Regions from separate parts of the Pseudarthrobacter sp. NPDC059871 genome, predicted to be linked through region 3. Evidence: riboswitches for the same ligand, from Rfam matches in the RefSeq annotation. Region 3 holds a riboswitch; each other region holds the start of a gene.
What was found. A riboswitch is a leader RNA that binds a small molecule or an ion and turns the genes downstream of it on or off. The one in region 3 is predicted to bind cyclic di-AMP.
Positions count from the first base shown of each region.

Region 1: it holds a riboswitch for cyclic di-AMP, as region 3 does, so the genes downstream of both, ACFV4R_RS07915 (hypothetical protein) here and ACFV4R_RS13150 (M23 family metallopeptidase) in region 3, are expected to answer to the same signal.
Region 2: it holds a riboswitch for cyclic di-AMP, as region 3 does, so the genes downstream of both, ACFV4R_RS11670 (LysM peptidoglycan-binding domain-containing protein) here and ACFV4R_RS13150 (M23 family metallopeptidase) in region 3, are expected to answer to the same signal.

Region 1 is NZ_JBHWJV010000004.1:229,245-239,406, reverse strand. Features, by position in the region: gene ACFV4R_RS07960 (YhgE/Pip family protein) at 1-43, shown strand, start outside; gene ACFV4R_RS07955 (TetR/AcrR family transcriptional regulator) at 118-852, shown strand; gene ACFV4R_RS07950 (hypothetical protein) at 870-1,538, shown strand; partial or broken gene ACFV4R_RS07945 (EamA family transporter) at 1,439-2,412, opposite strand; gene ACFV4R_RS07940 (LysR family transcriptional regulator) at 2,485-3,399, shown strand; gene ACFV4R_RS07935 (histidine phosphatase family protein) at 3,377-3,904, opposite strand; gene ACFV4R_RS07930 (winged helix-turn-helix domain-containing protein) at 4,118-4,984, opposite strand; gene ACFV4R_RS07925 (response regulator transcription factor) at 6,042-6,782, shown strand; gene ACFV4R_RS07920 (sensor histidine kinase) at 6,789-8,282, shown strand; cyclic di-AMP (ydaO/yuaA leader) riboswitch at 8,416-8,572, shown strand; gene ACFV4R_RS07915 (hypothetical protein) at 8,576-9,301, shown strand; gene ACFV4R_RS07910 (glyoxalase superfamily protein) at 9,506-9,874, opposite strand; gene upp (uracil phosphoribosyltransferase) at 9,933-10,162, opposite strand, start outside.
Region 2 is NZ_JBHWJV010000007.1:203,434-213,595, reverse strand. Features, by position in the region: gene ACFV4R_RS11700 (universal stress protein) at 1-195, opposite strand, end outside; gene ACFV4R_RS11695 (DUF4389 domain-containing protein) at 250-1,737, opposite strand; gene ACFV4R_RS11690 (universal stress protein) at 1,818-2,684, opposite strand; gene ACFV4R_RS11685 (hypothetical protein) at 2,940-3,140, shown strand; gene ACFV4R_RS11680 (ribonuclease Z) at 3,332-4,243, shown strand; gene ACFV4R_RS11675 (YdiU family protein) at 4,254-5,729, shown strand; gene ACFV4R_RS11670 (LysM peptidoglycan-binding domain-containing protein) at 5,823-6,668, opposite strand; cyclic di-AMP (ydaO/yuaA leader) riboswitch at 6,672-6,844, opposite strand; gene ACFV4R_RS11665 (hypothetical protein) at 7,030-7,998, opposite strand; gene ACFV4R_RS11660 (lytic transglycosylase domain-containing protein) at 8,099-9,433, shown strand; gene ACFV4R_RS11655 (TraR/DksA family transcriptional regulator) at 9,454-9,810, shown strand; gene ACFV4R_RS11650 (DNA alkylation repair protein) at 9,807-10,162, shown strand, end outside.
Region 3 is NZ_JBHWJV010000009.1:60,265-70,426, reverse strand. Features, by position in the region: gene ACFV4R_RS13190 (alpha-mannosidase) at 1-994, opposite strand, end outside; gene fdhD (formate dehydrogenase accessory sulfurtransferase FdhD) at 1,118-1,996, opposite strand; gene ACFV4R_RS13180 (molybdopterin molybdotransferase MoeA) at 2,064-3,566, opposite strand; gene ACFV4R_RS13175 (DUF6457 domain-containing protein) at 3,563-3,859, opposite strand; gene ACFV4R_RS13170 (molybdenum cofactor guanylyltransferase) at 3,872-4,537, opposite strand; gene ACFV4R_RS13165 (HNH endonuclease) at 4,704-5,204, opposite strand; gene ACFV4R_RS13160 (NlpC/P60 family protein) at 5,451-6,230, opposite strand; gene ACFV4R_RS13155 (C40 family peptidase) at 6,388-7,074, opposite strand; cyclic di-AMP (ydaO/yuaA leader) riboswitch at 7,145-7,342, opposite strand; gene ACFV4R_RS13150 (M23 family metallopeptidase) at 7,455-8,285, opposite strand; cyclic di-AMP (ydaO/yuaA leader) riboswitch at 8,296-8,539, opposite strand; gene ACFV4R_RS13145 (metal-dependent transcriptional regulator) at 8,656-9,351, opposite strand; gene serC (phosphoserine transaminase) at 9,647-10,162, shown strand, end outside.

The sequences.
Region 1 (10,162 bases), on a different contig from region 3:
GTACTGGACTTTGAAGACGCTCAAGCCGGAGATTGCCGTATGAGCAAGGACCCGGAGGATACGGGCGCTGCCTTGGCAGACGGGGCATCGGCAGGTGCGGTCCTGGAAACGGCGGAAATGGGCACCCACCCGTTGGACGTTGCGAAAGCGCGGCGGCCGGCCCGGACCACGGCCACCCGGCAGAAGCTGTTCGACGCGTCAATGGCACTGATCGGCGAGCGCGGGGCCGCAAACGTGACGGTGGACGAAATCGCCGCGGCCGCAGGGGTTTCGAAAGGTACGGTCTACTACAACTTCGGCAGCAAGTCCGAACTGATCGCCCAGCTGCTGAGGCATGGTGTGGACATCCTGAAGGCCAGGCTGCTGGGAGCCGCCGACGCCGGAAGCCCCCGTTCCGGACGCCCGCGCAAGGGCGGTAAGACCGGCGGTGCCGAAGCCGGGAGTTCCGTCGCCCCAGCCGGGGATCCCTCCGTTTCGGCCGGGGATCCCCTAGTGGCCATGGAGGCGATGATCGGGCAGGCCATGGATTTCATGGCCGAGTACCCGTCCTTCGCCCGGCTGTGGGTGAGCGAGAACTGGCGTATCCCCAGCGAGTGGCAGGGCACCTTCGCGGTGCTTCGCGGAGAGCTGTTGGAGGTGGTGGGGCAGGCTGTGGACAACGTGGCGAAGGCCTACCCGGTGGACGAGTCCGTACCCCGTGGGAGCCTTGAAACGGCCATCTTCGGCGCCTGCTTCGTGGTGGGCCTGGACCGGCAGACCTACAACCCCGAACGAACCCGTGACCAAAGCGTTGCAGCAATCATGGCCATCATGCGCGGCTACGTCCTGAAGGATGCGCACGCTCGGGGATGATGGAGCACATGCGTCACATGGGCAACAGCGGAAAGTTTGCGGTCATTTGCGGCATCGTCGCGGCCGGGCTGCTGGTCCTGACCGGACTGACGCTCGCGGAGCCGGTGTTCCTGGCCTTCCTTGGCGTCCTGGCGCTGGCCTATGTGGCCGCCGTCGCGGAGCTGCTGGTCCGGCGGCGTCGCCTGGCCCTCCTGGCAACGGGTGCGGGTACCAGCATCACTATCGCGTGCTCGCTCGCATTCCTGAGCACCTGGGAGCTGGCGTTCGACGGCGAGTCATCCTTCATCGGCACCCCGTTGCCCACGAACGATCCGGACAACTACTTCATGGTGGCCGCGGCCGCCGCTGCGGGGACCCTCGCGGTCCTCTTCCTGGGCGCCGCGTGGCCGTCCCGCCGTCGTGCCGGCACCGGGCGCAAGCCTGCGGCGGCGGGACGCAGGCCGGTGGCAGCCGGACGCAGGCCGGTGGCAGCCGGACGGCCCGTTGGACGGGGAACGGAACCGAACCCCGCGCAGCGTTCGGGCGTGCAGCGGTCAGGATCGCAGGGTTCGGGCGTGCAGCGGTCAGGATCGCAGCGTTCGGCGGCTCAGCGTGCCCCGGGGACCCGGCCGCCGGCCAGGTTGCCGTCCACGCCTGCCCGCCGCCCGTCGCCGAAATCGGGCAACGGCTCAGCCACCGGCCGCTGAGGCGGCCGGTGGCTGAACGTCACCACCGCCGTCGCCACGCCTGCAAGGAGCAGCAGCCCGCCCCCAATTTCCGTTGGTGTGGGAATTTCCGCGAGGACCAGCCAGGCCGTGCCCATTCCCACCACCGGGACCAGCAGGGTGAACGGAACAACGGCCGACGACGGGTGGCTGGCCAGCAGCCGGTTCCAGATTCCGTAGCCCACCAGCGAGGCGAACACGGCCGTGTACAGTGCGCTCAGCAGCGTGGGTGCTTGCAGGTGCCCTAGTGTCCCCAGCACCGCGCCGGGGCCATCCACCACCAGTGACAGGCAGAACAGGGGCAGCGGCACCACAGCGCCGGACCACACCACCAGGCCCAGCCCCGAGGCCGCCCGCGCCTTCCGGGCAATGACGTTCCCGGCGGCCCAGGAGAGTGCGGCCGCGAGGACGATGAGGAAGGGCAGCAGGGGTGCTACGGCGCTGCGGCCCACGGCAACGACGGCCAGCCCCGCCACGCCCAGGACCACCCCGGCAAGCTGGCGGGGTCCGGGCCGTTCACCAAGGAAGAGGGCGGCCAGCAGGACGGTCAGGAGCACCTGTGCCTGCAGCACCAGGGAAGCGAGCCCTGCCGGCATTCCCAGCGCCATGGCCAGGTACAGGAGCCCGAATTGCCCGGCACTCATGAAGAGGCCGACGCCGATAATCGCCTTCCAGCTGACATCCGGCTTGCGGATGAAGAAGATCCACGGGATCACCACCAGGACGAAGCGCATGGCCACGAACAGCAGCGGCGGGACGTCCCCTCCCCGGGGTGCAGCCCGATGTCGATGGCCACGAAATTCAGGCCCCACAGGATGGCTACCAGGACGGCAAGGAGGGAGTTGCGGAGGTTCACCACATCAGAGTGGCAGAATCACCAATGAAGCACCAGCGTTTATTTCTGCTGGCAATCGTGTAGTTTTGCTTCATGATTGATATCGGGTCACTCCGGGCCCTGGCCGCGATTGAACAGCATCGATCCGTCATTGCAGCCTCCGAAGCCATGGGCTTCAGCCCTTCGGCCGTCTCCCAGCAGGTCAAGAAGCTGGAGAAGGAAGCCGGCTTTGCCGTGCTGGAACGCCGGGGACGGGGCGTGCTGCTCACTGAACGTGGCGTGGCGCTGGCAGCCTATGGGCGGCGCATCCTTGCCGAACTCGAAGAACTCCAGTCCACCCTGCTGGCAGATCCAGCCAAGCCCAGCGGGCAGCTGCGGGTGGTGGCATTTTCTACAGCATGCCGCGGGCTGGTGGGGCCCCTGCTGGGCAATCTGGCCACGGCCGAAAGCGACCTGGACGTCAGCGTCCTGGCCGAAGACCCACGCGAGGCCGTGGCACGCGTGGCAAACGGCGAGGCAGACCTGGGACTGGTGCACAACTGGAATTCCGTGCCTCTGGTGATTCCCGAGCATCTGTCCTTGGAGTGGCTGTGCGAGGACATCGCCGACGTCCTGGTGCACAGCAGCCATCCTCTGGCCGGGCGCTCCGGCGTCACGCCGGCGGACCTGGTGGATGAGAAGTGGATCAGCACCCCGCAAGGAGCCATCTGCAACGAAGCCCTGCTAAGGATCTTCGCCGACCTCGGCCGGGTTCCCGGCATCAAAGTCTACGACCCAGACTTCGCCACCCACATCGCCCTCGTGGAGCAGGCCGCAGTGGTGGCCCTGGTTCCGCGGCTGGGCCGTCCCGCGTTGCCTGAAGACGTGGTTGCCGTGCCCGTCACGGACCCGGTCCAAGCGCGGCAGGTGGGCATAGTCCACCGCAGGACCATGAGGGCCAGCCCGGGCATCCGGTATGTGTCAGAACTGCTGCGCGAGATCGCTGCTAGTGGGCCCGGGGAACCTTGAACCTGGTGATGCGGGCGTCCTGCCCGTCCAGCTCGGCCCACGACTTTTCGGTTTCCAGGACCGTCAGCGCGCTGGTGGGATACCGGGTGGCGGCGTCCATATAGGCGTCATGGTCGGAATCCCGGGAGGCCAGGTGCATCGCCAGGTCCTGGACACCCGGCAGGTGCGAGATCAGCATCAACGTGGTCACCGTGTCCGGAACGTGGTTGACCACGGCAAGCATGCGCAGGGCCGAAGCGGCATACAGCCCGTCCTCGAGCTTGGGCGTAGGAGCCTTGTCCCCCAGCTCCGAACACACCCAGGTGCAGGTCTGTCGGGTACGCAGGGCACTCGAGCACAGGATGAAGTCAGGGACGATGTTGTGCTTGAGCAGCCACTTCCCAGCCAGCGGCGCCTCCCGGTGGCCGCGCTCCTCCAGGGGCCGCTCATGGTCGGCAACCCCGCCGGGCCAGTCCGCCTTGGAGTGCCGCATGATCACAAGCCGGCGAAGATGGTGCTCACTCATGGCCCAAGCCTAACGCCCAAAAACACCAGCCGCGGAGGCCACCCACTCACGGGCCCGAACGCACGAAAGCGGCGTTTCGCGTAGTGCCGCATCGCCGGGGCCCACGCGGCCAGGGTTCCCTGGCCGAGCTTGCGAGGCGAGGGAGGCCGCGGGGCGGAACGAAGGAGGTGTCGAAGGCACGGCGAAATGCCGCTTTCGTGCGTCGGTGAAGGACTAGATCGAGTATTCCGGAGCGGCCCAGACGACGACCTCGGGGTGCTCGTAGAACCGGTAGCCCTGGCCGCGGACCGTGCGGACGGTGTTGGCCAGCCGGCCGAGCTTGGAGCGGAGGCGGCGGATGTGGACGTCGATGGTGCGCTCGTTGGGGACCTCTTCGGCGTTGCGCCACAGTCCTTCGAGCAGTTCGTCACGGCCCACCGTGCGGGTGCCGTTTTCCACCAGGTAGTTCAGGAGTTCAAACTCCTTGAAAGTCAGGTTGAGGGATTCGCCGTCGAGGTGGACTTCGCGGCGGGCGAGGTCGATCAGGACGCCGGAGGGGCGGGGCTCCTGCGGCTGCTGGGGCCGGGGTGCCTCGGTGCGCTGCCGGGCGTTGACGGTGGGGTCGCCGAAGGTGGAACGGACCACGTCGAGCGCGGAACCGGGGGTGCCGGCAGGGGCAACCGCCACGGCGGCGTAGCTTTCGGCGCCGGTCACCAGGGACTGGGCGTAGGCGCGGATTTCCTGGGCAAGCTTGGCAATGGAGGTGCCGGCAGCTGCAGCGGTTTCCTCGTCAATGCCCATGTACAGCACGAACCCGCGGGCCACGTTTTCGTTGGCAACCGGCCGGACGGCGTTGGGCCCGGCCACCACCGGGGTGGGGGCGGTGAGGGGCGCCGCGGTCTCCGTAGGCTGCACGGCGCGGAGCTGGCCGTAGGAGTTGGGGTTGTAGCCCTGGGGTGCGTAGCCCTGAGCCGGGAAGCTGTTTCCGGACGTCGGAGCAAGCGAGGGGCGGGGGCCGAAACCGGGGCGAAGGCCAGACGGCTGGCCGGCCTTGGCGGCGTTACGGACGGAGATGTGGACGTATCCGGATGCAACTGACATGGAATGCTTACCTCAATGTGAATGGCCGCCAGAGCGGCACTCGAATGCTGGGTTTCCCCGCACTGCGAATGGGGAGGGGCGCCCGACGCTGGGCTGGGGGCGAATGCCTAAGAACTTCGAAGGGTGTGGAAGGTCAGGCGTGCATTCGACAACAGCGCATGTCGGCAGCAGCTGATGTGCTGGGCCAATATTCTGCGGCTGCAGGTGCTGTTGAGTTCTTGTTCACATTGGAAGTGTGCAGCGTAACAATGGCAACTTGCAAGTAACAATGGGCAGAATCGTCCGCATCGTGAGACAAAGCGGCAAAATGTGCGACAGATCACGATTCTGGGAAGGTCAAATAATAACGTTCGTTATCCGAGAATGAGCCTTCGGTAGGTCATTTGATTGAACTATCTTCGATAAATGTGCAATCTATCGAATCACTCCGAATTTCAATCGCTTGACATAGAATCCATCCACCGGAGGGTCTCCACTGTCCAATTCGTTGCCGCCTGCTAGCGGTCTTTTCGGCTCCCGACTACCCGAACGAAGCCACCGCGGCGGCGTCTCACATTGCGCCGGCCGTTCAGTTGCTGGTGCTCCCCGCACCCGGCTGCTGCCGTACCGGGCGCCGTCGCAAGCAGTATGGTCTGGGCCGTGTAGCTGTCCGAGGATTTGAGGGCGGTAACGCGGACGGTTAACCCGGATCTGACTTCCGAGATGCCCAAGGTGCCACCCGTGCTGCCGCTGCCCCGGTTATCCAAAGCCCGGCTGCCCAATGCCCGGCCGTCCAAAGCCCCGGGCGCCCCCTCTGCCGGGTACGGCTGCGGTGCGCCCCACCCTGCCGGCTGTTCCTGCCACCGGTCCGCGTCCGCCGTCGTACTCCCCCATCCGGCGGGCTGGCCGCTGAACGGGAGCGGCCCAATCCCGGGACGGCAGTGCTGACCGTGACATTCGGACCTTGGCGCCGACGCTGCCACACCCGCTGCGACGCCCAGCTGGCTAGGCTGGGATTCACAGCTGGGGCACAGGAAGCCCAAAGCCAGCCTATATCGAAGGATCGGAGAGTTGTCCCATGGCCACCTCGCACTCCATGACCAACAACCTCCCCAAGCTCTCCCACCCGGACGGCTCCCCTATCCGCGCCTTGGTGGTGGACGACGAACCGAGCCTTTCCGAGCTGATGAGCATGGGCCTGCGGATGGCGGGGTGGTCCGTGGCAGTGGCAGCGGACGGGCCCGAGGCGGTGAAGCTGGCCAAGGACTTCCGCCCCGACGTCCTGGTGCTGGACGTGATGCTTCCGGGGTTCGACGGCGTGGAGCTGCTGGGCAGGATCCGCGCCTTCGCGCCGGAGGTGCCAGCCCTCTTCCTGACCGCCAAGGACGCAGTCCAGGACCGTATCGTCGGCCTGGCCGCCGGCGGTGACGACTATGTCACCAAACCGTTCAGCATGGAGGAAGTCATCCTCCGCCTGCACCGGCTGGTCCAGCGCTCAGGCGTCGCAGCCATGGACACTGCCGAATTGGTGGTGGGCGACCTGGTGCTCAACGTCGACACCCGGGAAGTCACCCGCGCCGGTGATGATGTGCAGCTGACGGCCACCCAGTTCGAGCTGCTCCGCTACCTCATGGAGAACCCCAAGCGCGTCATCAGCAAGGCGCAGATCCTTGACCGGGTGTGGGACTACGACTTCGGCGGCCAGGCCAACATTGTGGAGCTCTACATCTCCTACCTCCGCAAGAAGATCGACGCCGTCCATCCGCCTATGATCCACACCGTCCGCGGGGCCGGCTACGTCATCAAGCCGGCAGAGTAGCTCGCCATGGCCACTTCAGAAGCTCCCTACGCCCGGAGTTGGCTCAGGCCGGCAACCTGGCACCTGCGTACCCGGCTGATCGCCCTGGCCATGGCCCTGCTCATCGCCATCTGCGGCGCCGTTGGCATCGTGAGCTACGCATCGATGGACGCCTTCCTGACCCGGCAGCTCGATGACCAGCTCAGCCAGGCCGCAAACCTTGCCGACAACCCCGGCCGCCCGCCGTTTGGCGGCTTCAATGGACGGGACCCCCTGGACGCCAGGGGCCAGAGAATCGGCACAGTGAACGCGAGCATCCGCAACGGCCAGGTGAGTTCCGGCGGTTTCCTCGCCTCGGACACCACCCGCCAACCCTTGTCCACGGAGGACAAGGAGACGCTCCTTGCACTCGACGCCAACTCCCAGCCGGTGGACCGTTCAATGTCCAGCGGTGACTATCGGCTGATCGCGGTCCAAACAAACTCCGGCGATGTCCTGGTCACGGGACTCCCCCTGGCTACCAAGGAAAGTACCCTCAGGTCCCTGGTGTGGACCTTCGTGTTCGTATCGTTGGGCGGTTTGCTGTTGATCGGCCTGGTGGGGACGGTACTGATCCGCCGCACCATGAAACCCCTGGAACAACTTTCCGAGGTTGCCACCCGGGTGTCTGAGCTGCCCCTTGACGCCGGTGAGGTGGCGCTCGCCGTCAGGGTGCCGGCGTCGAACTCCAACCCGGGCACCGAAGTGGGCAGTGTGGGGCATGCACTGAACCTCATGCTGGACAACGTGGCCAGCGCCTTGGAAGCCCGGCAGAAGAGCGAAACCAAGGTGCGCCAGTTCGTGGCGGATGCCTCGCACGAGCTCCGCACCCCTCTGACCGCCATCCGTGGTTACACCGAGCTGATGCGGATGACCGAGGACTTCACACCCGACGGTCAGAAATCGCTGGCCCGGGTACAGAGCCAGTCCGAGCGGATGACGGCACTGGTGGAGGACCTGCTGCTCCTGGCGCGGCTGGATGAGGGCCAGCCGCTCAAGCTGGCCGAGGTGGATCTGACGCAGCTGGTGGTGGAAAGCGTCAGCGACGAAAAGGTCATGGCCCCCAGCCACACCTGGCGGCTGGATCTTCCTGCGGAGCCGGTGCTGATCCACGGGGACGGCGCGCAGCTGCGGCAGGTGCTCATGAACCTGCTGTCCAACGCCCGCAAACACACCCCTGCCGGAACCACCGTGGTTGCCGGCGTCAGTACGGCACCGGACGGCGCCGCTGTCGTAACGGTCACGGACGACGGCGGGGGCATCCCGGCGGACTTCGTGGACCACGTCTTTTCACGCTTCGCCCGCGCAGACGCGGCCCGCAAGGGCAGCGGCGACCAGGCCGGCGCGGCCGTTGCCGAGGGCACCAGCGGGCTGGGCCTTTCCATCGTCCAGTCCATCGTGGAAGCGCACGGAGGCCGGGTAACGGTCACATCACGGCCGGGGATGACGGAGTTCGCGCTCCGTCTGCCAACCGTGCCCTGAATTCGCCAAGGCGACGCGCCGACGTCGTGATGTCTGTTACCTAAATGTGACTTAAGCGCCGCTCTCCTGTACCGTCGATATGGTGCGGTTCCCGTTCGGGCCGCATATCCGGATGACGCCAAGCTCTGCCACTTCCCGGATTTCGCTTGAACTGAGGCAGAGGCGGGGGACCCACGTCCCGGGCAACGCAGTACTGCCCTTGGGGTTAAGCCAGCACGTGTATTTGCCGTGCGGCCGGATGCCCTCATCCGAACCCGACAGCTAACTCCGCAGGTGTGAGAGGCGAATCAAACATGTCTAAATTCACGGTAAAACCACGCCCAAAATCGGCTCCCAGCCACAGCGCGCAGCCTGAAACCCGCAAGAAGTCTGCCTTCGGCAAGCGCGCGGCGGTCCTCGCCGTGTCCGCAGCGATGCTGGTAGGCGTCGGCGCCGCAGGCCAGGCCACGGACGGATTTTCCCGCGTGGCAGCCACCGGTGCCGAGTCCCCGGCTGCCGCCGATTCCCAGATGAGCATCGAGAAGAGTGAAATCCGCTCGAACCCGGCCGCGTCCGCGCCCGCCGAACTCAAGGTGCAGCCCCAGGAGGCAGCACCGGCACCCGCACCCGCGGCAGAACCTGCCCCGGCTGTAGCGCCTGCACCGGCACCGGCACCGGCACCCGAGCCTGCTCCGGCCCCCGCTCCCGAGCCTGCCCCCGTCGTCGCCGTCAACGACCCTGCCGGCGCACAGGCTTACGCATCCGGCCAGCTGGCCAGCTACGGGTGGGCGCAGGACCAGATGCAGTGCCTGGTCACCCTGTGGACCAAGGAGTCCGACTGGACCACCACCGCTACCAACGCCAGCAGCGGCGCCTACGGGATCGTGCAGTCTCTGCCCGCCGAGAAGATGGCGAGCGCCGGTCCCGATTACCTGACCAACTACCGCACCCAGATCAACTGGGGCCTGAACTACATCAAGGAGCGCTACCAGTCCCCGTGTGGCGCCCTGAACTTCCACTTGGGTAACAACTGGTACTAAGAACCCGCACTGGCTGAGGCCCTTCCGACCGGCCGCCGCCGAACCTTCCCGGTTCAGCGGCGGCCGTCGTCGTCTCCGCAGCCATGCGTGCGAGGTAGCAGTTTTTGGAGTTGACCCTCCGGCCGCCGAGCGGATTGGCACCTGCTTCGCCGTGGCGGCGAAATACCGCGAAGGCGTCGTGGTCCGGGGGGCCAGAACGTGCCGTTACCGTCCCGGGATGTACTGGACGGCCCAGCGGTTGCCGTCGGGGTCTGCGAAGTACACGAAATGACCCCAGTCCTGGACGTCCACATCGCTGACGTCCACGCCGTTGTTCTTCAGGTGGTCGTGGGCGGCCTGGATGTCACTGACCACCAGCTGGAGGTTGGAGCCTGTACCCGGAGGAGCGTCCGTGAGGCCTTCACCGATGCAGATGGAACATGCCGAGCCGGGCGGGGTCAGCTGCACGAAGCGGATGGACTCCGACGGGCGTTCGTCGAAGTCGGCGTTGAAACCAACCTTGTTAACGTAGAAATCCTTGGCGCGGTCCACATCGGACACGGGGACAAACACGAGTTCAAGTTTCCAGTCCATTGCCACAGGCTACGGCCGGACCCCATATTGCGGAAGGCCCTCCGCCCGGTCGATGCGGTTAGCCGGCGATGCCGTACAGGCGGTCTCCCGCATCCCCAAGGCCCGGAACGATGTAGGACTTTTCGTTCAGCTTCTCGTCAATCGAGGCGAGGACGATGTGCACGTTTGCCTCGCCCAGCTCCTCCTCCAGCTTGGCCAGGCCCTCCGGGGCCGCAAGCAGGCAGATGCACGTGACGTCCGAGGCCCCGCGCTTGAACAGGAACTTGATGGCCTCGCGCAGCGTTCCGC
Region 2 (10,162 bases), on a different contig from region 3:
CCGCTCCTCGAATCCTTCGATGCCCATCAGCATGTAGCCGGAGTAGGCCTGCGGGTAATCCCAATAGGCGTGCGCCTCGACTTTGGCGCCGAGCGGCACCGCCAGGCGCTGCGCCTGCCGCAGCGCCTCGATGGAGGCCTCCGAGCCGTCGACTCCCACGACGATCCGGCCGAACGGTGCTCCGGCAGAACCCATCTCAACTCCTTCTGGTGCGGTCATGTCCATCTGCTGCACTGGCCGGGCCGGCGGCTAGGCCTGGGGCGTTGTACCCGTTCCGGGTACAGGGATTTCCTGCCTCACCGGTTGGACTGCCGGCGGCGGCGCTTCCCCGGGTCCCTGGTCGAGCCGGAAGGGCGGATATTCGTCCCGCATCAGTGCCGTGTAGGCCATGACGCGGTAAATCCAGCGGTTGATGCCCAGGATCAGGTCGAACAGCGGACGCAGGTAGCGGCCTGTGAAGAGGAGCGCCACTACGGCCACCAGGACCAGGATCCCCAGCAAGGAAATCCCGGTGCTGCGCTCATACGTGGTTCCCAGATCCGTGGTTTCCGCCCGCCACGTCCAGGCGGTGCCGGCCAGGGCGGCCACGATCAGCAGGTGCGGAATGGCCAGCAGCCACCACTTGACCAGCACCAGGCCCCGGGAAAGCCGCTCCGGATAGTCCACATCGAAGTCCGCCGGGTAGTCGGTGTGCGCCAGGGTGAACGGCGGATAAAGGTCCGTCCCGGCGGCGGCATAGGCGTAGAAGGCCACCCTCCAGTTCCAGCGCATCACCCCGACATTGAAGTTGAAGAGTGCCCTCGGGTAGCGGCCGGTGAAGAGGATCGCGAACCCTGCCACTATGGTGGTCACTGCGAAGGCAAACCATAGGAAGACCAGCACAACGAAGTGGGGAATGGCCAGGAACCACTTGACCAGCCACAAGCCCCTCGACAGCCCTGGGTCCAGCTCACCGAAGAGCCGCGCCGGGTAGGGGGCCCGGTCCGCCAGTTCTGCCAGGTGCTGCGTGGACTGCTGCGGCTGCGCCGGAAGCCCCGGCGCACCCGGCCCCCGGGCCGGCGGGCCGGTATGGCGGCCCAGGCCCATGGCCCCGAAGACCAGCAGCGGAACACCGATCACCAAGGCAATGGCGCCGCCCACCAGCAGGCCCGTGGCGGCCGGCCTGATCAGGTCAGACCGGGCCCCGGCCTGCAGCGTTGCAGCCACGCCCTGGCTGGCATCGGCATTCATCAGGACAATCGACCAGTTGCCGGCGGCAAGGTCCCACGTTAACTCCTGTTCGCCGGGGCCGGTTGCGGACGCGGCCCAGAACGTCTGCTGGGCGGGTACGGCAGGAACGGCGGTTCCCGGTATGTCACGGTACTCGGCCCGGAACGGCTGCATCTCGACGTCGAGCAGTTCCGAATGGTAGACGCCGGACAGATACTTCTCGACGTCGGACTGGGACGCGATCCCGATGAAGACGTCCTTGGCCGGGTCCACGGGGGCAGCCCGCAGCCGCAGGGTCCCCAGGTCGAAGGGGAGGCGGGGCGGAACGCCCTCGCCGATGGCATCGAGCCGGGGCGAGGTCAGCGCGTGGGATGCGACTGACAGCCGGGCCGTGCCGGAGGTAAGGAAACCGTCACCCTGCGCGGACCCCACCGCCATGGCTACGGCGCCGCCGGCGAGCGCTGTGAGGCCCACCAGCGAAAGGAGGATCCCCAGGATGAGCATGATGATTGCTGCGGTTTTTCTCATGGTGTCGCCCCCGGAACTGATGGTGCGGACAATGTGGTTGGCGGAATCCGGCCCCCTGCCTGGCCGGTTTCCGTTGCCGGTCAGGCCTTGTTCTTGCCGGCCTGGATCCGGGTGATGACAGTGGGGCAGGGAAGGTGCTTGAGCACCCCGTGGGCAGTGGAACCCAGCAGCAGCCGCTTGATGCCGCCGCGGCCGCGGCTTCCCACCACCAGCATCCTTGCTCCACTTGCCGCGTGGACCAGCGCGTCAACGGGGTCCCGTTCGGTGTCCAGCACCCGGTGTACCTTCAGGTCGGGGTAGTCCTCCTCGAGGCCCGCCACGGTTTCAGAGAGGACCACGCGTTCTTCTTCGGAAACCATCTCGGCAAGGCTCGCCGGGGCCAGCCCCGCATCCGTCACGGGGTCGGGCATCCTGACAGCATAGACAACGGTGAGCTCATCGCCCTCCCGGTCGGCCTCTGCAGCCGCGAAAGCGACAGCCTGCGTAGCCTCCCGGGAGCCGTCGATTCCCACCACCACGCCGGACCGTCCGGCAAGGTCCTGCGTTCCGACGACGGCCACCGGCACCTTGGCGGAGGCCGCAACCTGCAGGGCCCGGTCTGCCAGTGTCCCGCCCAGGTGCCCGGAGCCGGAACCGATCACCAGCATTGACGCCTTGCCCGAGTACTTGGCCAGCGAACCGCCCACGCTCCCGGTCAGGAGCCGTGTGGTGACAGTGGCCGGTGTTGCTCCCCGGACGCGCCCTGCCGCAGTTTTCAGCAGTTGGTCGCCCGCCTCCTCCAGTACGCCGAACCAGGGATAGGGCTCGGCCACCCAGCGGTCGTCCACCACGTGGAGGACCGCCAGCGGTACCCCGGCCTTTTCGGCCCGGTGCGCGGCCCACAGCACCGCCGCCTGGCTCTGCGCAGAGTCGTTGGTGGCAACGGCAATCGGTTTACGTGATGTCATGGCCGGTTTCCTGGTCTTTCGTGCGGAGTTGTGGGCTGACTCAGGAGGCGGTGGCAGCCCCCAGCGTTGCGCGGCGACAGCACGTCTCCTTCCGTATAAGAGTGGCCGCCGGACTCCCGCCATCTGTAGGGCCGAAAGTCACGGCTATCGGGGGACGGTTCCCACCCGCAGGGGTGCTCAGTATGCTTACTATTGTCTGGCGGTACCGTTCTGCGCTGCATCAGACCGGGTGCAGCCCCAAGGAAAGGCGTGACCATGAGTGAACAGAACCTTCCGGAGGATGGCCTGGAAGTCGTTGACGAAAATGACGTGCTGCTTGATGAAACCCCGGGAAGCGCGGCGTCACAGGAGCTTGACCCCGTACACGGCGAACCGGACAGCTATCCGGGTGCGGCCGAGAACAATCCGGACCGCTGGCAGGAGGACCCGCTGCTCCAGGGAGAAGCCGGCCAGTGAAATCCACTGAACTCCTGCAGGACGCCTGCGTGCGTATCAGCGATGCAGTGGTTGAGACGCTCAAGAGCCCGGATGGGACCCTCCGGTGACCCTCGGCGTCCGGCTTGTCAGTACCCTCGCCGACTGCCTGCAGCACGTGGGCCAGGCAACCTACGCAAAAGGCCTGGCGGCCGCAGGTCACGGCAGCGGCCGTGCGTGAACTGGTGGTCCTGGGCACCGCATCGCAGGTGCCCACCCGTACCCGGAACCACAACGGGTACCTGCTGCGCTGGGACGGGGAGGGGCTGCTCTTCGATCCCGGCGAAGGAACACAGCGCCAGATGATCCACGCCGGAGTTTCGGCAACGCAAGTCACCAGGATCTGCCTCACCCACGTCCACGGCGACCACTGCTTCGGACTCCCGGGCGTGCTGTCCCGGATGGTGCTGGACGGCGTCAACCACCCGGTCCACCTGCACTACCCGGCCTCCGGGGATGCTGTGGTGCAGGCGCTGGTCTCCGTCAGCACGCCCGGCCTGGACCTGAGGCTCCATCCCCACGGCGCCGCCGGCGAGGTGGCGGACGGCCTCCATATCCGGCCGCTCAAGCACCGGATCGAAACATACGGCTACCGCCTCACCGAGCCGGAGGGTCACACGTTCCTGCCCCACCGCCTCGCGGCAGCGGGCATCGCCGGGCCGGACGTCGGCCGCCTTTGGCGCGAAGGTACCCTTGACGGCGTCGGACTCGCCGATGTCAGCGTTCCGCGCCCCGGGCAGCGCTTCGCGTTCGTCATGGACACCGCCCCCTGCGACGGTGCCGAAGACCTTGCCGACGGCGCCGACCTCCTGGTCGCCGAGTCCACGTTCAGCGACCACGACGGCGGTCTGGCGGAGGAATACCGCCACCTCACCGCCGGGCAAGCAGGCGATTTGGCGCGGCACGGGAGCGCACGGACGCTGGTGCTCACGCACTTCTCGTCCCGGTACGGCAACGACGTCACCCTCCTGGCCCGGCAGGCGTCCGCCCGCGCCGGGGGCGCCACCGTGATCGCCGCCGATGACCTCCAGCGCATCCGCCTTCCGAACCGCCGCGAGGGCCTGCAACGGCCGCCGCGGGGATAGGGTTTAAACCATGACCGCTGCTGCAGAATCGATTGTCGCCCTGGGCGGCCGCTTCGCCCGCGAACTCAACGAGCTGGCGGTGCCCTGGGAGGCGGAGGAAGCCCCGGACCCCAGACTCCTGGTACTCAACGAACCGCTCGCCGCGGAACTGGGGCTCGACCCCGCTTATCTGGGTTCGGAGGAGGGGGTGCGGTTCCTGCTGGGCAACCACGTCCCGGAGGGTGCCACGCCCGTGGCCCAGGCCTACGCCGGGCACCAGTTCGGTGGCTACTCGCCCCTCCTCGGTGACGGCCGCGCGCTGCTGCTGGGTGAGCTGGAGGATGCCCGCGGACGGCTGAAGGACCTGCACCTGAAAGGCTCCGGCCGCACGCCGTTCGCCCGCGCCGGGGACGGCCGTGCCGTCGTCGGGCCCATGCTCCGCGAATACGTGGTCAGCGAGGCCATGCACGCCCTCGGCATCCCCACCACCCGTTCCCTCGCCGTCGTGGCGACAGGACGGCAGGTGCGCCGGGATGACATGCTGCCCGGCGCCGTGCTTGCCCGGGTGGCCGGCAGCCACCTGCGGGTGGGCAGTTTCCAGTATGCGCGGGCCACGGAAAACACGGAACTCCTGCGCCGGCTGGCGGACCATGCCATCAGCCGCCACTATCCGGATGCCGCCGCGGAGGAGAACCCCTACCTCGCCCTGTACCGGGCCGTGGTGGCGGCGCAGGCCTCGCTCGTGGCGCAGTGGATGCTGGTGGGGTTCGTCCACGGTGTGATGAATACAGACAACATGACCATCTCCGGTGAAACGATAGATTACGGCCCCTGTGCCTTCATCGACGGATTCAACCCGGCCGCCGTGTACAGCTCCATCGACGTCGGTGGCCGGTATGCGTACGCCAACCAGCCGGTCATGGCCGAATGGAACCTGGCCCGCCTCGCCGAAGCCATGCTGCCGCTCATCGACGAAGACCAGGAGGCGGCGGTTCCGGTGGCCGTGGAGGCGCTGGGCGGGTTCCGGCGGCACTACAGTGCGGAGTGGTTTGGCGGCATGGCCACCAAGCTGGGCCTTGTTGCGGGGAAACCGGAAACGGCGGCAGCCCAGGAGGTCTCTGACCTGGTGGACGGCGTCACCGGCATCCTCAAGGACGACCCGGTGGACTACACGCTCTTCTTCAGGAACCTGGCCAAGGCTGCCCGGGGTGACAGCCGTCCTGTCCGTGGGATGGTCATGGACCTGGCTGTGTACGATGCCTGGGCCGAACGCTGGCAGAAGCTGGGGCCGGATGCCGGGCTGATGGACAGCACCAATCCCGCGTACATTCCGCGGAACCACCTGGTCGAAGAGGCGCTGGCAGCGGCTACCGGCGGGGACCTGGATCCACTGCACGGCCTGCTGGAAGCGGTGACTGCGCCGTACAGCGAACGCCCCGGCCTGGAGCGGTACGCCGAGGGCGCCCCGGAGGACTTCGGGACGTACATGACCTTCTGCGGCACCTGAACCTGGCAACCAAGCAAAAGGGCGGTAACCGGGATATCCCGGCTACCGCCCTTTTTGCAGCTCTATGAGCTGGACGCTACCTGCTCAGCAGGGCTAGGCGACCCGTACGTAGGAGGCTGCACCAACCCAGCTGACGGAGTGCACCTGGGTCTGGCTGCCGTTGACGCCGCCGCTGACCATCTGGCCGTCACCGGCGTACACGCCGACGTGGCCGGCAGAGATGACCAGGTCACCCGGGGCGGGAGCGCCCACCACGGTGCCGTACTGGAAGAACTGGCCGGGAGCCAGGTCGCCTACTGACTTGCCGACGGCTCGCAGGGCCTTCTCCACCATGGCGGTGCAATCCTGGGTGACGCCAACCTGGCCGTAAGCGTTGGCGAGGATGGCGGCGCCGGTGCCCGAGCCGGTAGCCGCAGGCGTTGCGGAGGCGTAGCCGAGGTTCATGCCGGTGTTGGCGGGAGCCGCGCTTGCGGTCTGCACCGGTGCTGCTGCCGGAGCGACAGCCGGAGCGGCCGGGGCTGCGTATCCGGCGCCGGGGATGGCAATCTGGTCGCCCGGGTAGATGATCGAGGAAACGTCGAGGCCGTTGGCTGCCAGGACATCGTTCAGGCCAACCCCGTTGGCGGACGCAATGGCGCCCAGGGTGTCGCCGGAAACAACCGTGTGGACGTTGCCGGCAGCGGCGGCGGGTGCAGCGGCTACGGGCGCGGCAGGAGCCGAGTATGCCTGGACGTTAGTGGTTTCGGTGCTGTCCGGGCCGGTCACGCCTGCATGTGCCGGAGCTCCGACGCCGAACGCAATGCCGGATGCTGCGGCTACCGCCAGTGCCGGGCGTCCGAAGGTCCGGGCCTGGGCCTTGGCCGTCACGGCCAGGCCCTGCAGTGCGATGGAGCCGGCCGGAGTAGCACGGTGACGGGCGGTGGTGAAATTTTTGGACACGGTTGATCGCCTCTCCCATGCCTGCGGGGTGAGCTGTCGGGTTCGGGCTGGAGATGCCCGGCCGGTAGCGCACTTCGTCAGGGACGGAAGGCGATATCGACTTAACCCCAAGGCTTCAATGAAGCCGCGGAAACTTGGTTCCCCCGTCCCTGCCAGCTGGAAAGCGATTGAATCCCGGTTCAGCGGCAGGGCTCGGCAAGCTGAGGGGAATGTCCCGCTTGGGAGGGACACGTGTACGACCATAACCCGACGTTCACCCGATTGTCACATTTGGATAACATACGAGGCGGTCCTCTCGGATGGGGCCACCGTCCGGAGGGCAGCCCGGCACGCCGCCGTGACCTCGGATGATGCCCGGTGCCTAGCCGGTCTGGCAGGCCTCCGTAACAAAGTCATAAAGTTGCGCACGCAACGGACCGTCCGCAGCCACTTTCAGGACACCTTCCCGGCTCCCGACGGCAACGGTGAGGGGCAGCAGGGTACCCACTTTGTCTTCCGCCACAGCGTGCGGATCGCACCGGGCGGGACGCACCCGCAGGGCCAGGACCGTGCCGGGTTCCCCCGACCGGACCGTCACGTTCCGAGGCCACGGCTCAGCCCCAGGCCCGGGCCCGGCCTCCGCCAGCAGGGGAGTGCCGCCCACGCTGTGCAGCGTGAGGGACGGAGTCTCTCCGGGAACCGTCTGACGTGGGCTGACGCGAAGGCGGACGACGGCGGTGCGGCCGTCCGCCGCTACCTCGAGTTGCGGGTCCAGGCTTAGCCCGGCCACCTTCGCGGCGTCGGCGGCCAGGCAGAGCTCGGTATTGTTGCGCGGCAGCACGCCGAAGGGATCCGGAGCCTGGAGGGTCAGCGTGGCCGGTTGCTGTCCCGCCGCAGAAACGGAAACCCTGGCGCTGGCCTGCGAGGATGCCGATGCCGGGGCGGCGCAGGCCGGGGGTGGAAGCTGTGCGGGCACGCTCTTGGGCTGGTGCGGCGGAAGCTCCAGGCCGCCCGCTTGTGGCGTCCACTCGATGTCCCCGTCGAACAGCGCGGAACTGACCCGCGCCAGGTCCACCGTCAGGGGACCGTCAGTGGTGTTGGTGAGCTGGAGCAGGATGGCGTGCTGCCCGTACTGGTCGCGGGACTGGTTTACCTCGATGGTGACCGGTCCGGGGGCGGCGGCAGCGGGGGACGCTGCCGGGGTGGGCTGCTGCGGGGTGCAGGCCGATACCGCCAGTACTGCTGCGGTCAGGAACGGCAACCGCAGGCGGGCGGGTGCCCGTCCTGCTGTCCGTGCGGAGGCAGGGCCGCGGCGGATTGCTGTGGTGCTTGGTGTGCTGGCGCCGGCCATGGGCACAGTCTAGGGCTGTGGCGCGGCTTCCGTCTCTGCTGGATAACAATCCACAGCAGTAAAGGTTCAACCTGTGGTTGAGGCCGTAGGCTACGGGACTATGTCCCTGTTTGTTACCAAACTGAAGTCCCCGGTGCTCGGAGGACTTCTGGCGTGTGCCCTGCTGGGCGCGGCCCTGGTTCCGGCGTCGGCCGCCGACCTCCCGCCGGAGGGGTACCCCTCCTGGGAGGACGTCCGGGAGGCCAGGGAGTCTGAAGCGGGCACAGCGGCCGAGATCACCCGGATCGGCAGCCTCCTCGCCGGTTTGCAGGCGGATGCAGAAACACTTGGCGGCGTGGCCGTGACCGCTGCGGCGGACTACGCCGCTACCGAGGCGGCACTCGCTGCAGCCAACAGCAGGGTCGAAGCCCTGGCGGCGCAGTCGGCAACTGCCAGCGGGGAACTCCAGGCGCACCGCAGGGAGATCGGCGCCCTTGCCGTGCAGTCCTACAAGACGGGTGCAACCACGGCTGGATTCTTCATGGCCCTGGACGCCCTTGAGGCCGGCAGCGTCCACGGACTCAACATGGTGGAGCTGGTGGGCGCGAAGACAGCCGGCCTGGTGGACCGGGCGGCGTCCGCCGCGAAGGTGGCATGGTCCCTGGGTGAGCAGGAGAAAGCCGCACGGTCCGAGCGGGAAAACCTGGCCAGGGAGGCCGGAGCCAGGCTTGCCGGGGCCAGGTCGGCGCAGGACGCGGTAGCCCGCCACATCAGTGAAGAGAAGCAGCACGGCGGGGAACTCACGGCACAGCTGGCCTCACTCAAGGGAACAACCGCGGCCGTTGAGGGGGAGTTCCGGCAGGGCCAGGCCGCCCTCGCCGCCTATGAAGCATCGCAGGCGGCGAAGCGTGCCGCCGCCCGGGAACAGGCCCAACGGGACTCGGATCGGGCAGCGAAAGCCGCAGCGGACGCCCGCGTGGAGGTACCACCGCCCGCGCCCGGTGCGCCGCCAGGAGCTGCCGGTCCCGCTCCGGCGAACCCGGATCCTGTGAAGCCCGCCCCGGTGAACCCGGCCCCGCCGCCCGCACCGCCGGCCCAGCCGGTGCCGCCGCCCGTCGTCGTACCGTCGGTTCCCGGTGGTGCCGTCAACGATCCTGCCGGAGCGAAGAGCTATGCTGCCGGACGCCTGGGCGCCTACGGCTGGGGCCAGGACCAGTTCCTGTGCCTGGCGCAGCTGTGGACCAAGGAGTCCAACTGGCAGACCACGGCCACCAACCCCTACTCGGGTGCCTACGGGATCCCCCAGGCCTTGCCGCCGGGGAAGTACGCGAGCGCCGGCAGTGACTGGCTGACAAGCTACCGGACCCAGGTCGACTGGGGGCTGGGATACATCCGCGACAGGTACGGTTCGCCCTGCGGAGCCTGGAGCCACTCGATGGCGAACAACTGGTACTGACGCAGGACTAGGCTTTTCCCATGGCTGACTACGAACGCTTCCGGCTGCTGCTCGAAGAGGAGCGGCAGCTGAAACTGGCCCTGCTGCCGGCGTTGCGGGCGGACATCGCCGCAGCCAACTCCGCCCGCCAGGGAGCCAACGTGGACGACGAACACGATCCCGAGGGTGCCACCATCGCCTTCGAGCTGTCCCAGGCCTCAGCGCTGCTGAACCAGAGCTCAGCCAGCCTGGACCAAGTGGAAGCGGCCCTGGCCCGGATCGCCGCCGGAACGTTTGGCAGCTGCGCCGTCTGCGGCCTGCCCATCGCCGAAGGCAGGCTTGAGGCCCGGCCCTGGACGCCGTACTGCATCGAGCACGCAGCCGCGGGGCGCTCGTGACCACCGGTCCGGACGCCGTCGCCGAGGCGGCAGGTTTCATCGACCGCACGCTGCAGAACGAGGGCGCGTGGTACCGCGCGGACGACGTCGGCAGCAGGTTTGGCGGCGTCCTCGGCTCTTACGGTTCCTCAGTGGGCGCGGTGCGCGGGACCATCCGCGACGCCCTCCGGAAGTTCAAGGACCTGGACCACGACGCCGTGGTCCAGCTTGCCTCGGAACTGTGGGGCCAGCCGAAACCGGGCGCCCGGCCGGTCTTCGAACGCCGCCAGGCCGCGGTGGTGCTGCTCCAGTCGCGGGTGGACCTGCTGCGGCACTCGGATCTGACCCGCGTCGAGGGATTCATCCGGTCCGC
Region 3 (10,162 bases):
GAACGAACTGACCGGCGCGGACCTTCTCCCGGATCCTGCTGAACAGTTCCGGATAGGACTCCTTGATCCAGGAGAGCTGCTGGGCGGACGAACACGAAAAGACAAAGTCCGGGTTCTCGTCCATCAGGGCCACCACATTGGAGAAGGTCCTGGCGCACTTCCGGACGGTTTCGCGTACCGGCCACAGCCAGGCCGAGTCGATGTGCGCGTGGCCGGTGGCCACCAGCTGGTGGGCGGAAGCGTAGGCGGGCTGAGCCAGCACCCCGGCCAGCGCGTCCCGGCCGGCCGCCGCGGTCCCGGCGACATCGTCCGGGTCCATGACGTCCATCATCCGTTCCAGGGCCCGGAGGATTTCGTGCCGCCGCGGGAGTTCGAGGGGCAGTTGTTCCATCAGTCCGGACAAGGTCCAGACGTCCTGCTGCAGTTCCCAGACGGTCTGGTTGAGTTCGGCGATGGCGATGGTTCCCAGCCGGTAGTGCGGGGCTGTTCCGGCTGTGGACTTGTCACCGTAGGGAGTTGCCGCGAAGGTCCAGTCCTGCGCGAGGTCCGGGTTGGCCGCTGCCTCCACGTAAAAGTCCACCGCCATGCCGGTGCCCAGAAGCTTCAGTGGGATGTACCGGTTACGGGGAGAGACGGCCTTGATGATGGTCCCGTCCGGCCGCCAGGCAATGCCCTCGCACTGGAACCCGGGGGTTTGGACGGTGAATCCGAGGTCCACCACTACCTCGACCGTGGTGTCCGGGCCGGTGCCCCACGACTCGGGGACGTCGCCCTGCAGCCGGAGCCACCTGGTGCTCCACGGCTTGCCCCATGCCGTCCCGTGCTCGAGGGGCTGGAACTGCTGCCGCATCGCTTCGAGGGCGGGCACCGGCTCATCCGGTACGTCCCAGCTGCTCAGGGTCAGGGGCACGGTCCGGCTGTAGACAGCAGGGTCGATGCGCTCACGCACAAACCTGGTGAGTCGGACTTCCGTGATCCTGCGGTCGTCATGCAATGTGGGCCCTCTTTAGCGCTTGGAAAAATTGGATCATCGTGTCCATTCGATGGACAAATCTACCCGCTGGTAGCCAGCAAACCAACCCCTTAGCGGCAGCATCCGAAGGGGGTTGGTGGGGCGTCAGGCGGGCGCGGCGGCTGCTACCGGACTGCTGATCCTGGCGGCTCCGGCGTAGACATTAAGGCTGGTTCCCCGGCTGAAACCGGCAAGCGTCAGGCCGCTGGCTTCGGCGAGTTCCACGGCCAGGCTGGAGGGAGCGCTGACGGCAGCCAACACGGGAATCCCCGCCTGGGCCGCCTTCTGGACCAGCTCGAATGACGCGCGTCCGGACACCTGGAGGACGGTGCCGCGCAGTGGCAGGAGTCCTTCGCGCAGGGCCCAGCCCACCACCTTGTCCACCGCGTTGTGCCGTCCCACGTCCTCGCGGAGGCACAGCAGCTGCACACCGCCGTCGTCCCCAATCCGGAAAAGCCCGGCAGCGTGCACCCCGCCGGTATCGTCGAAGAGGCGCTGCGACTTCCGGAGCAGGGCGGGCAGGGATGCCAGCACGTGCGCGTCGATCTTGAGGGGGTCCGCCGCGGGGCTGTGGTGCGAGGACTTCCGGACGGCTTCAATGGAGTCGGTCCCGCAGATGCCGCAGGAGCTGGATGTGTAAACGTTCCGTCCCGTTTCCGGCAGGGGGACGTCAGGACGAAGCTGGGCCTCCACCACGTTGAAAGTCTGGACACCGTTCTCGTCCTCGCCGGCGCAGAAGCGCAGGGAAACCAGCTGGTCCGGAGTCCAGATCACGCCCTCGGACACCAGGAATCCGGCTACCAGGTCGAAGTCGTCGCCGGGGGTCCGCATGGTGACCGAATAGGAGAGGCTGCCCAGCCGGATTTCCAGCGGCTCCTCCACCGCCAGGACATCCTCGCGGTAGCGGACGGGAAACTCCAGCGCCTTCGGCGAGCCGTCCAGGACATACTTATGCACCTTGCGGCGCTGCGTCACGCGTCCCATGGACCGTCCTGCCTGTTCATGTCTCCATCATCGCACTGCAGGGTGCCTGCTCTGCCAAACCCCCGGCTCAGCCGAGAAGGGCGCTCCAGTCCACTGGCCCCGCGGGGCCGGCCTTCGCGGCCGGCCGGGACGTCCTGTTGCTGCGCGGTTTGGCTTTGGCGGGGTCGGCCGGGGCTGGAATGGGCGGGCCCCACGGCAGTGCGAAGGCCGGTACCTGCTCCCCCAGCTGCACGCCGTGCGGCGGAACCACCATGACGCCGTCGGCCGTGGCAAGCCCGCGCATCATGCCCGGGCCGGTGTGCTGGGCCGGAGACGCCATCCCGTACACCAGCCGGAACGGCATGAGGCGCGTGCGGCCCGGATCCGGGTCTATGAGGGTACCTGAGGCCACTTCCTGTACCTCCGGAAGTGTTCCGTGACCCAGGGCGGCCAACAGGGGCGCACCCACTGTAAAGAGCGCCATCATGGCGGCGAGCGGATTGCCGGGCAGGCCCAGGACGAACCGGCCGTCGGGGAGTTCGGCCAGCACCACCGGGTGCCCGGGCCGCATGGCCACGCCATCAACCACCAGGCGGCCGCCCAGTTCGGCAACGGCGCGGCGGAGATGATCTGTGCCGGAGCGGCCGGTCCCCCCGGTAGTGATGACGACGTCGGCCGGGAGCCCGGGTGCGCCGGGACCCTCCGGGACCACGTCCTCCAGGGCCGCGAGCCAATCCCCGTAGGAGTCGCCGATGCGCTGCTGGCCGCCCGGGATACCACCGAGCATGCCGACGACGGCCGGCAGCTGATGACCGAACGTGTCCCGGACCTTCCCCGGTGTTGGCAGGCCGTGCACCACTACTTCGGACCCGGTCAGCAGCAGGCGCACGAGGGGTTTGCCCTGTACCTGCAGCTCGTCATATCCGGCCAGTGCGGCGACTGCCAGGTGTGCCGGATTCAGGGTCACCCCCGCCGGAACAAGGATGTCCCCTTCCTGCGCTTCCTCGCCTGCTTTACGCACGTGCTGGCCGTTGCGCGGTTCACCCGGGCGGGCAGTGCCACCCGTGGCGAGGACGGGGAGCCCGTCCTCGTCCTCGGCGAGGACAGCACTTTCGCTGCGCAGGATCCCCTTGCCGCCGGGCGGGATGAGTCCGCCGGTAACGATGGGGCTGGCCTGGTGCGGCGCCAGGCGGGCTCCGGCTTCCACGGGGATCCACGGCCCGGACCCGTTGACTGCCCAGCCGTCCATGGCCGAGGAAGCGTAGTGCGGCATGTCCTGGAGCGCAACGATGTCCTGCTCCAACCTGCGGGCCTGGGCCTGTTCCAGCGGCACCGGTCCGGGCGGGATGGGTGTTGCGGCGTCAAAGGCGGCCTGGCGGGCTTCGGCCCAGGTGTGGGCCAGGTGATGGTGGCCCTGGCCCTCTTCCTGGCCGGTTCCGGCCTGACCTTCGTCGTTTTGTTCCTGCAGTTGTTCTGGCAGTTGTTCCTGAAGTTGTTCTTGCGGGTGTCCGTGGCTGTGTTCAAGGCTGTGGCCGAGGCTGTGTTTATTCCCTGCGGGGGATGCTGCTTGCTGCCCGGGTGCTTCTGTCATTCGCCGGGAGCCCCGGGGGCTTCAGCGTCATAGTCGGCAGCCAGCGTGCGGGCGACGGAGAGTGCCTTTTCCATGGCCGCGGCATCTGTCGAACCGCCGGAGTTCGAGGCCAGGCCCGCGGCGAATCCGGCGATGAAGGTGGTCAGCGGGGCGGCGGGACGGACCACGGAATGCGCCGCCACACCGGCAAGGGAAAGGATGGCATTGATGTCCACCTGGACATCCTCAAGCTCGTAGGCCTGGAGCAGCGACCTGCACCACTCCTCCAGTGTTTCGTCCTGGCTCTTCACCACGTGCCTCCAAAGTTAACTGCGGCCGCGCCCGGCCCCGTCCACGTCCTCCACATCCGGGCTGCCGGCGGCAATCCCCAGTGCGGCGGCATCGTCCCACGTGTCCACATCTGCCGTGTAAGCGGCCGGAACGGCGACAAGCTGCACGTCCAGACTAGCAAGGAGTGAGCGGACTGATCCGTTGACCAACCGGCCGTTCGCGGCCATTTCCCGGGCGGCGCTTTTTAGCATTTCTGTGCTATAAACTCCGGCCAGCGGCTGCATCTTCCCTCCACCATGTTCATCCTCGGTACAGGCCATATAGGACCCCGCCCCCTGCCCCGCGGACAGTTCACGCAGTAGGGCACGCACAGCCCCTGAGACCAAGGGCATATCACAGGCCAGGACGAGGGTGTGCGGAGCGCCGGCCCCCGCCCGGTCCAGGACATCCAGGCCGGTGGCAATGGCCGCTGCGGGGCCGGCGAACTCCGGCTCTTCGCGGCACGTGAGCACTCCGGGGGGCAAGGGGCCGGGATCCGGGCCGACAATCACGGTGTCCCGGGCTCTTTCGGCGGCGGCCAGGGCCCGGTCCAGGAGGGTGGTTCCGCGAAACAGCAGCCCCTGTTTCGGGACTCCTCCCAGCCGTGAGGACCGGCCTCCCGCCAGGATGAGGGCATCAAAGGCCGGCACGTCGTCTTGCATGGTTCAAGCGTAGCCAGTGCCGGGCGCCGACAGGACAGCCCCGGCATTCAATAGGTGAGGCGGCCAGCAACGCCCAGGCCCGGCGGCCGGCGCAGGCAACACCGCCAGGACCGCCAACCCGTCAGCGCAGGTCAATCAATGGGGCACAGCAGACAGTCAGCGCAGGTCAAGCGGCGCGCTCCGGCAGGAGGAACGGATCCCACGCCGGCGTGGGCTTTTCCAGTTCCTTGATCTGCCAGATGGTGCCGTGCGGAGGCGCCGGCTCAAACCGCAGCTTCCAGCCCATTTCAGCGGGCGTGTGGTCGCCTTTGACGTTGTTGCAGCGCAGGCAGGCAGCCACCAGGTTCTCCCAGGAGTCCGCCCCTCCGCGTGACTTGGGGTGCACATGGTCGATCGTGTGCGCTGCTTTTCCGCAGTACGCACACTTGTGCCCATCTCGCCTCAGGACGCCGCGCCGGCTGACGGCGGTGGCATGGTTGTATCTGGGCCGGATGTAGCGGTTGAGGAGAATCACGGAGGGGCGGCCCAGGATTTCCTGCGGACCCACCACGGGGTCATCGCCCTCGGCTACCACGCTTGCCTTGCCTGTGAGCACAAGCACCAGCGCCCGGCGGAAAGTAATAACCGCCAGCGGTTCATATCCAGCATTCAGAACGAGAGTGCGCATGCACGTACCTCTTCACGGCCGCACCCGTCAGGGGCACGAGGGCCGGCTGCCCTCGGCATGTCCGGGCTATGGATCGACACCACAAGAGTAAACAAAGAAATGCAGGATCAGCTAATCACGGCACACAGTATCGTCAGGGAAGGACGTCCGGAGCGCACCGCCCGTGAACGGCAAAGGACCCCTGCCGCGTGGGCAGGGGTCCTTTCACTCCGGGGGCGGCCGTACCGGCCGGCCCTTTCAGGAAGATCAGTTGACGCGGATGAAGACCGGCCCGGAACCGACGTTGGCGCTGAAGACCACGGTCTGGTTGCCGTTGTAGCCGCCGTGCACAGCCTGGCCGTTGCCGGCGTAAACAGCGATGTGGGCCATGCCGGCGCCGCCGTCGGCGTAGTAGATCAGGTCGCCGGGCTGGGCCTCGGCAGCGCTCACGGTGCGGCCCAGGGAGAGGTAGCCGGCGGGCCAGTCGTGGAAGTTGATGCCCACGGCAGCCAGCGAGTTGGTGACCAGCATGGTGCAGTCCTGGTTGACGCCGAGCTGGGCGTACGCTGCGGACAGGATTGCTGCGCCCTTGCCGCTGGAGGATGCCTGGGGAGCAGATGCGGGCTGCGCCGTGACGGTAGCGGTGACCTTCGGCGCTGCAGCGGTCTGGGTTGCGGCGGCCTGGGCGGCCGGAGCCGGAGCGGCTTCCTGGACCTCAACCTCGGGCTCTGCCTCAACCACCGGAGCCGGGCTGGTGCTGACGGCCGGCTTCTCGAAGGAGATGTTGATGGTGGACGCCGCGGAGATCGGGGCTTCCACAGCTGTTCCAACTTCAAAAGCTGATGCAGGAGCGGAGTCGCGCTGGACGTTGGTGTCAGCTGCGTTTGCGGCGATGCCGCTGGTCAGGACCAGGCCCGAGGCTGCGGCGATAACCGCTGCCTGGCGCCCAACGCCGCCGGCGTTGCCGCCAACAGCCTTGGCGATAATGGCGATTGAGTTGGTCTTGGTGACTTCGGCGCGATGCCGTGCGGTAGCACGAGTCGTCATCAGTTCTCTCTTTCGTTGTCCCCGGGCCTGTAGGCAACACGGGGGTTTTGGACGCGCCGGCATCTTGGGGGTACGTCGGCGCGTCCCGAACGGGGATGTGTGAATTAGCGAAAAGCGGGGGCAAAGAAAAAGTTTCTGGGGCCTGGGGCCCCAGAAACTAGTTCATGGTGTAGAACGAGGAGGTTCCGGTGGCGGCAACCGCGTGAAGGAGGGTGCCCTGGGACGGGTTGAGCGCGCTGATCATCATGCCGTTGCCGACATAGATGCCAACGTGTGCGCCGCCGTTCTGCATGACGAGGTCGCCAGGCTGCGGGGTGGAGGTGGGCTTCATGGCGTTCCAGGCATTGACGCGCGGGATGCTGATGCCGGCCTGGGCGTAGACCCACTGGGTGAATCCGGAGCAGTCCCAGCCGTTGGGGCTGGTGCCGCCCCACACGTACGGGTGGCCAATGCCGGTGTACGCGATAGCCGCGATGCCCGAGGTGGCGGCGGAGGAAACGGTCTCCGCGAGCTTCTCGGAGGCAGCTTCGGTCGAGTCAGCGGCTGCGGTGACGGCGTTGCCGGCATCCCGTGCTGCTGAAGCTGTGGACTGGGTGCGTACCGGCTCGGGCTTCGGAGCGGCGGTGGTCTTGATGACCGGGCGCTCGAAGGAAACGGTGGCAGTAGGTGCCGCGGTGACGGCGAGGGCCGTCTGGGCCGAACCCGACTCGGTGGATGCCGAGACACCCGCGGTGGTGTCCGCGACGGCCGGCAGGCCCATACCCAGAACGAGGCCGGAAGCAGCTGCAACTACTGCAGCCTGGCGACCCACTGTCCCGGCATTGGCACTAACAGCCTTGGACACGGCGCCCAAAGGGTTGGTACGAACCGTTTGCGCACGGTGGCGCGCAGCATTATGGCGTGAAGACACGAAGGTAGCCTCTCCCAATGCCTGCGAGGTGAGCTGTCGGATTCGGATGGGAGTCACCCGGCCACACGGCTTCCAAGGAAGCTTTCGTGACTTAACCCCAAGGCCTTCGAAACAAGAAGGCCAAAATTGGTTCCCCCGCCCCTGCCAGACGATGAAATGCGAACGGACCTTGAGCGGTGGCAGAGTTAGGCAATCCACTCAAGAGCGTCAACTTCGGAAAAGTTGACGCGAGTTAGACGGTACAGCAGTTTTGTTTGAATGTCACATTCAGGTCACGGCGGGTCACGGCCATTCGAGAGTCCACCATCATTTGGCTAGAGCCAGCCGGTGGGGTCGACGACCTCGCCGTTGACCTGGACTTCAAAGTGGAGGTGGCAGCCGGTGGAGGCGCCAGTGGTCCCGCTGAGGGCTATGACGTCACCACGGGAGACGGTTTGGCCCTCGGTGACGTTGAACGACGACAGGTGGTTGTAGGTGGTCTCCAGGCCGTTGCCGTGGTCCACCACCACCCTGTTGCCGCCGCCGTACTGGTGCCAGCCCACAAAGGTCACGGTTCCGGTGGCGGCAGCCATCACGGAGGTTCCGCACTGGGCAACATAGTCCTGCCCGCGGTGGAAGTCGCCAGTGCCGCCGGTGATGGGGCTGACGCGGTAGCCGAACGGCGATGCCGTGGCCATGGTGGCCAGCGGGGCCCCCAGGGTACCGGCGGATGCAGCCCGGGAGACCGATCCTGCGGACTGGGCGCTGAGCAGCTGCTTGAGCTTGCCGTCAGGGTCCGCCTGGGTCACGACGGCGGAGCGGCTGAAGTCGATCTGGGCGCCAGCTTCTGCGGAAATCGCGGGCTGCGGCGTCACCGACGAGGCGGCAACGGCACCGGTTCCGCTGGCGTCAGTCGCCATAACAGGACTGGTGACGGGGACGGTCACGGTGAGCACCAGGCCGGTGGCGGCAAGCGCGATGCCGGCCTTTTGGCCGATGCCGCTGGCCGAGGCGAATTCCGTTATCTGGCGGAATGGACCCCGACGGCGGCGCGCATCACGGTGAAGATCGCGGGGGCGCGAGGTCTCGGCAGCCTGGACGGCTTCGACAGCACGCGGCGTAGCAGCGGGGCCCGCCGCGCGCCGGCGGCCCCGGGGGGTCTGCATGGTCAAGAAGGGTTCCTCTCTGGATAGCCTGCGAAGTTAGCTGTCGGATTCGGGTCAGAGAGTTCACAGACCCGGTCCGCCGTAAGCAAGCTGCGGCACAGAGAAATCCCCGGAAGGTTCCTTCACTGGAAGAGGCTTGCTGCTGACGGACTTCACCCCAAGGCAGTCCCCCGCTGCCAGTTGTGGTTCCCCCGCCTCTGCCAGTTATGACTTGGTGCTCCTGATCCGCTGGCAGAGCTCGGCTCCAGATCAGGTAACGCTTAAGTATCAACGCTTTCGTTCAACTATAGGGGCTTAAGTCCCTTAGTAACAATTCCGTTATGTTTGCGTGATCCAGCTCCCACGGGGTAAAAGCGTGGCTTTTACGGTGTCAGTTGACGGCTACGAATACGTGGGCAGCCACTTCAGGAGGCAGTTCCAGGGCGCCTTCAATGCCCGGAACACGGACGGAAATGTAGTCCCCCACACGCTCCAGCGATACCGCTGCTCCAGGGCGGATGCCGCCTTCGTCGAGCTGGGAAAGGAGTTCGGGTTCCACCTGGATGGGTTCGGCCAGCCGGCTGATGGTCACGGCAGAGGCGGGGCCGTACGTCTTCATGGCCTCCAGGAGGCTGATCGCGCCGTCGGCCAAGGACAGCTCCGGGTGCCCGCCCAGGGCGGCCAGTCCGGGAATCGGATTTCCGTAAGGAGATTCGGTGGGGTGGTTGAGCAGTTCGTAGATCCGGCGCTCAACACGCTCGCTCATCACGTGCTCCCAGCGGCACGCTTCGTCGTGGACGTAGGCCCAGTCCAGGCCGATGACGTCAGCCAGGAGCCGTTCGGCAAGGCGGTGCTTGCGCATGACCTCCGTGGCGCGTTTGCGGCCAACCTCGGTGAGCTCCAGGTGGCGGTCGCCGGACACCACCACCAGGCCGTCACGCTCCATCCGGCCGATGGTCTGGGACACGGTGGGGCCCGAGTGGCGCAACCGCTCGGCAATACGGGCCCTCAGGGCAACGATGTTCTCTTCCTCCAGCTCCAGGATGGTCCGAAGGTACATCTCCGTAGTGTCGATCAGATCCGTCATCCAGCTCAGCTCCTCGAGCGCAATACCCTGCGTTGTTCCGCGTTGTCCCACACGGCCCGCCGCCATGCGGCGCGACATAGTCCGGAGGCAAGCTTAGCCTATTTTGACTTTGTCCTAATAGTTGCAGGCTCCACGTTCCCGTGTCTCAATGTTTGGACTTTGGCGGCTCCGGCTCCCGCGCCTACGCCTGTTCAGGCAGAATGGGAAAGGCCTGTATTGCAGTCACTGCCGACTGTCGGGTGGCGTTATCCGCCCGCCCGGCCAAAGCCACCTCCCCGCCGACATTGGAGCCCCCGTGAGCGAAACCAGCATCACTATTCCCGCCGACCTCCTGCCCCGGGACGGACGGTTCGGAGCCGGGCCGTCCAAGGTCAGGCAGGAACAGATCGATGCGCTCTCTGCGGCGTCGAAGACCATCCTGGGCACGTCCCACCGGCAGGCCCCCGTCAAGAACCTCGTGGGCTCGGTCCGCGAGGGCCTCAGCCAGTTCTTCCGCGCGCCGGAGGGTTACGAGGTCGTCCTCGGCGTCGGCGGTTCCACCGCGTTCTGGGATGTTGCCTCCTTCGGCCTCGTGGAGAAGAAGGCCCAGCACCTGTCCTTTGGTGAGTTCGGGTCGAAGTTTGCCGCCGCCACCAACAAGGCACCCTTCCTGGATGCGTCCTCCATCGTCACCTCGGAACCGGGCACCCGCCCGGCAGCCCGGGCCGAGGCCGGCGTCGACGTATACGCCTGGCCGCAGAACGAAACCTCCACCGGCGTCGCCGCTCCGGTGAAGCGCGTAGCTGATGCCGATGAGGGCGCACTGGTCCTG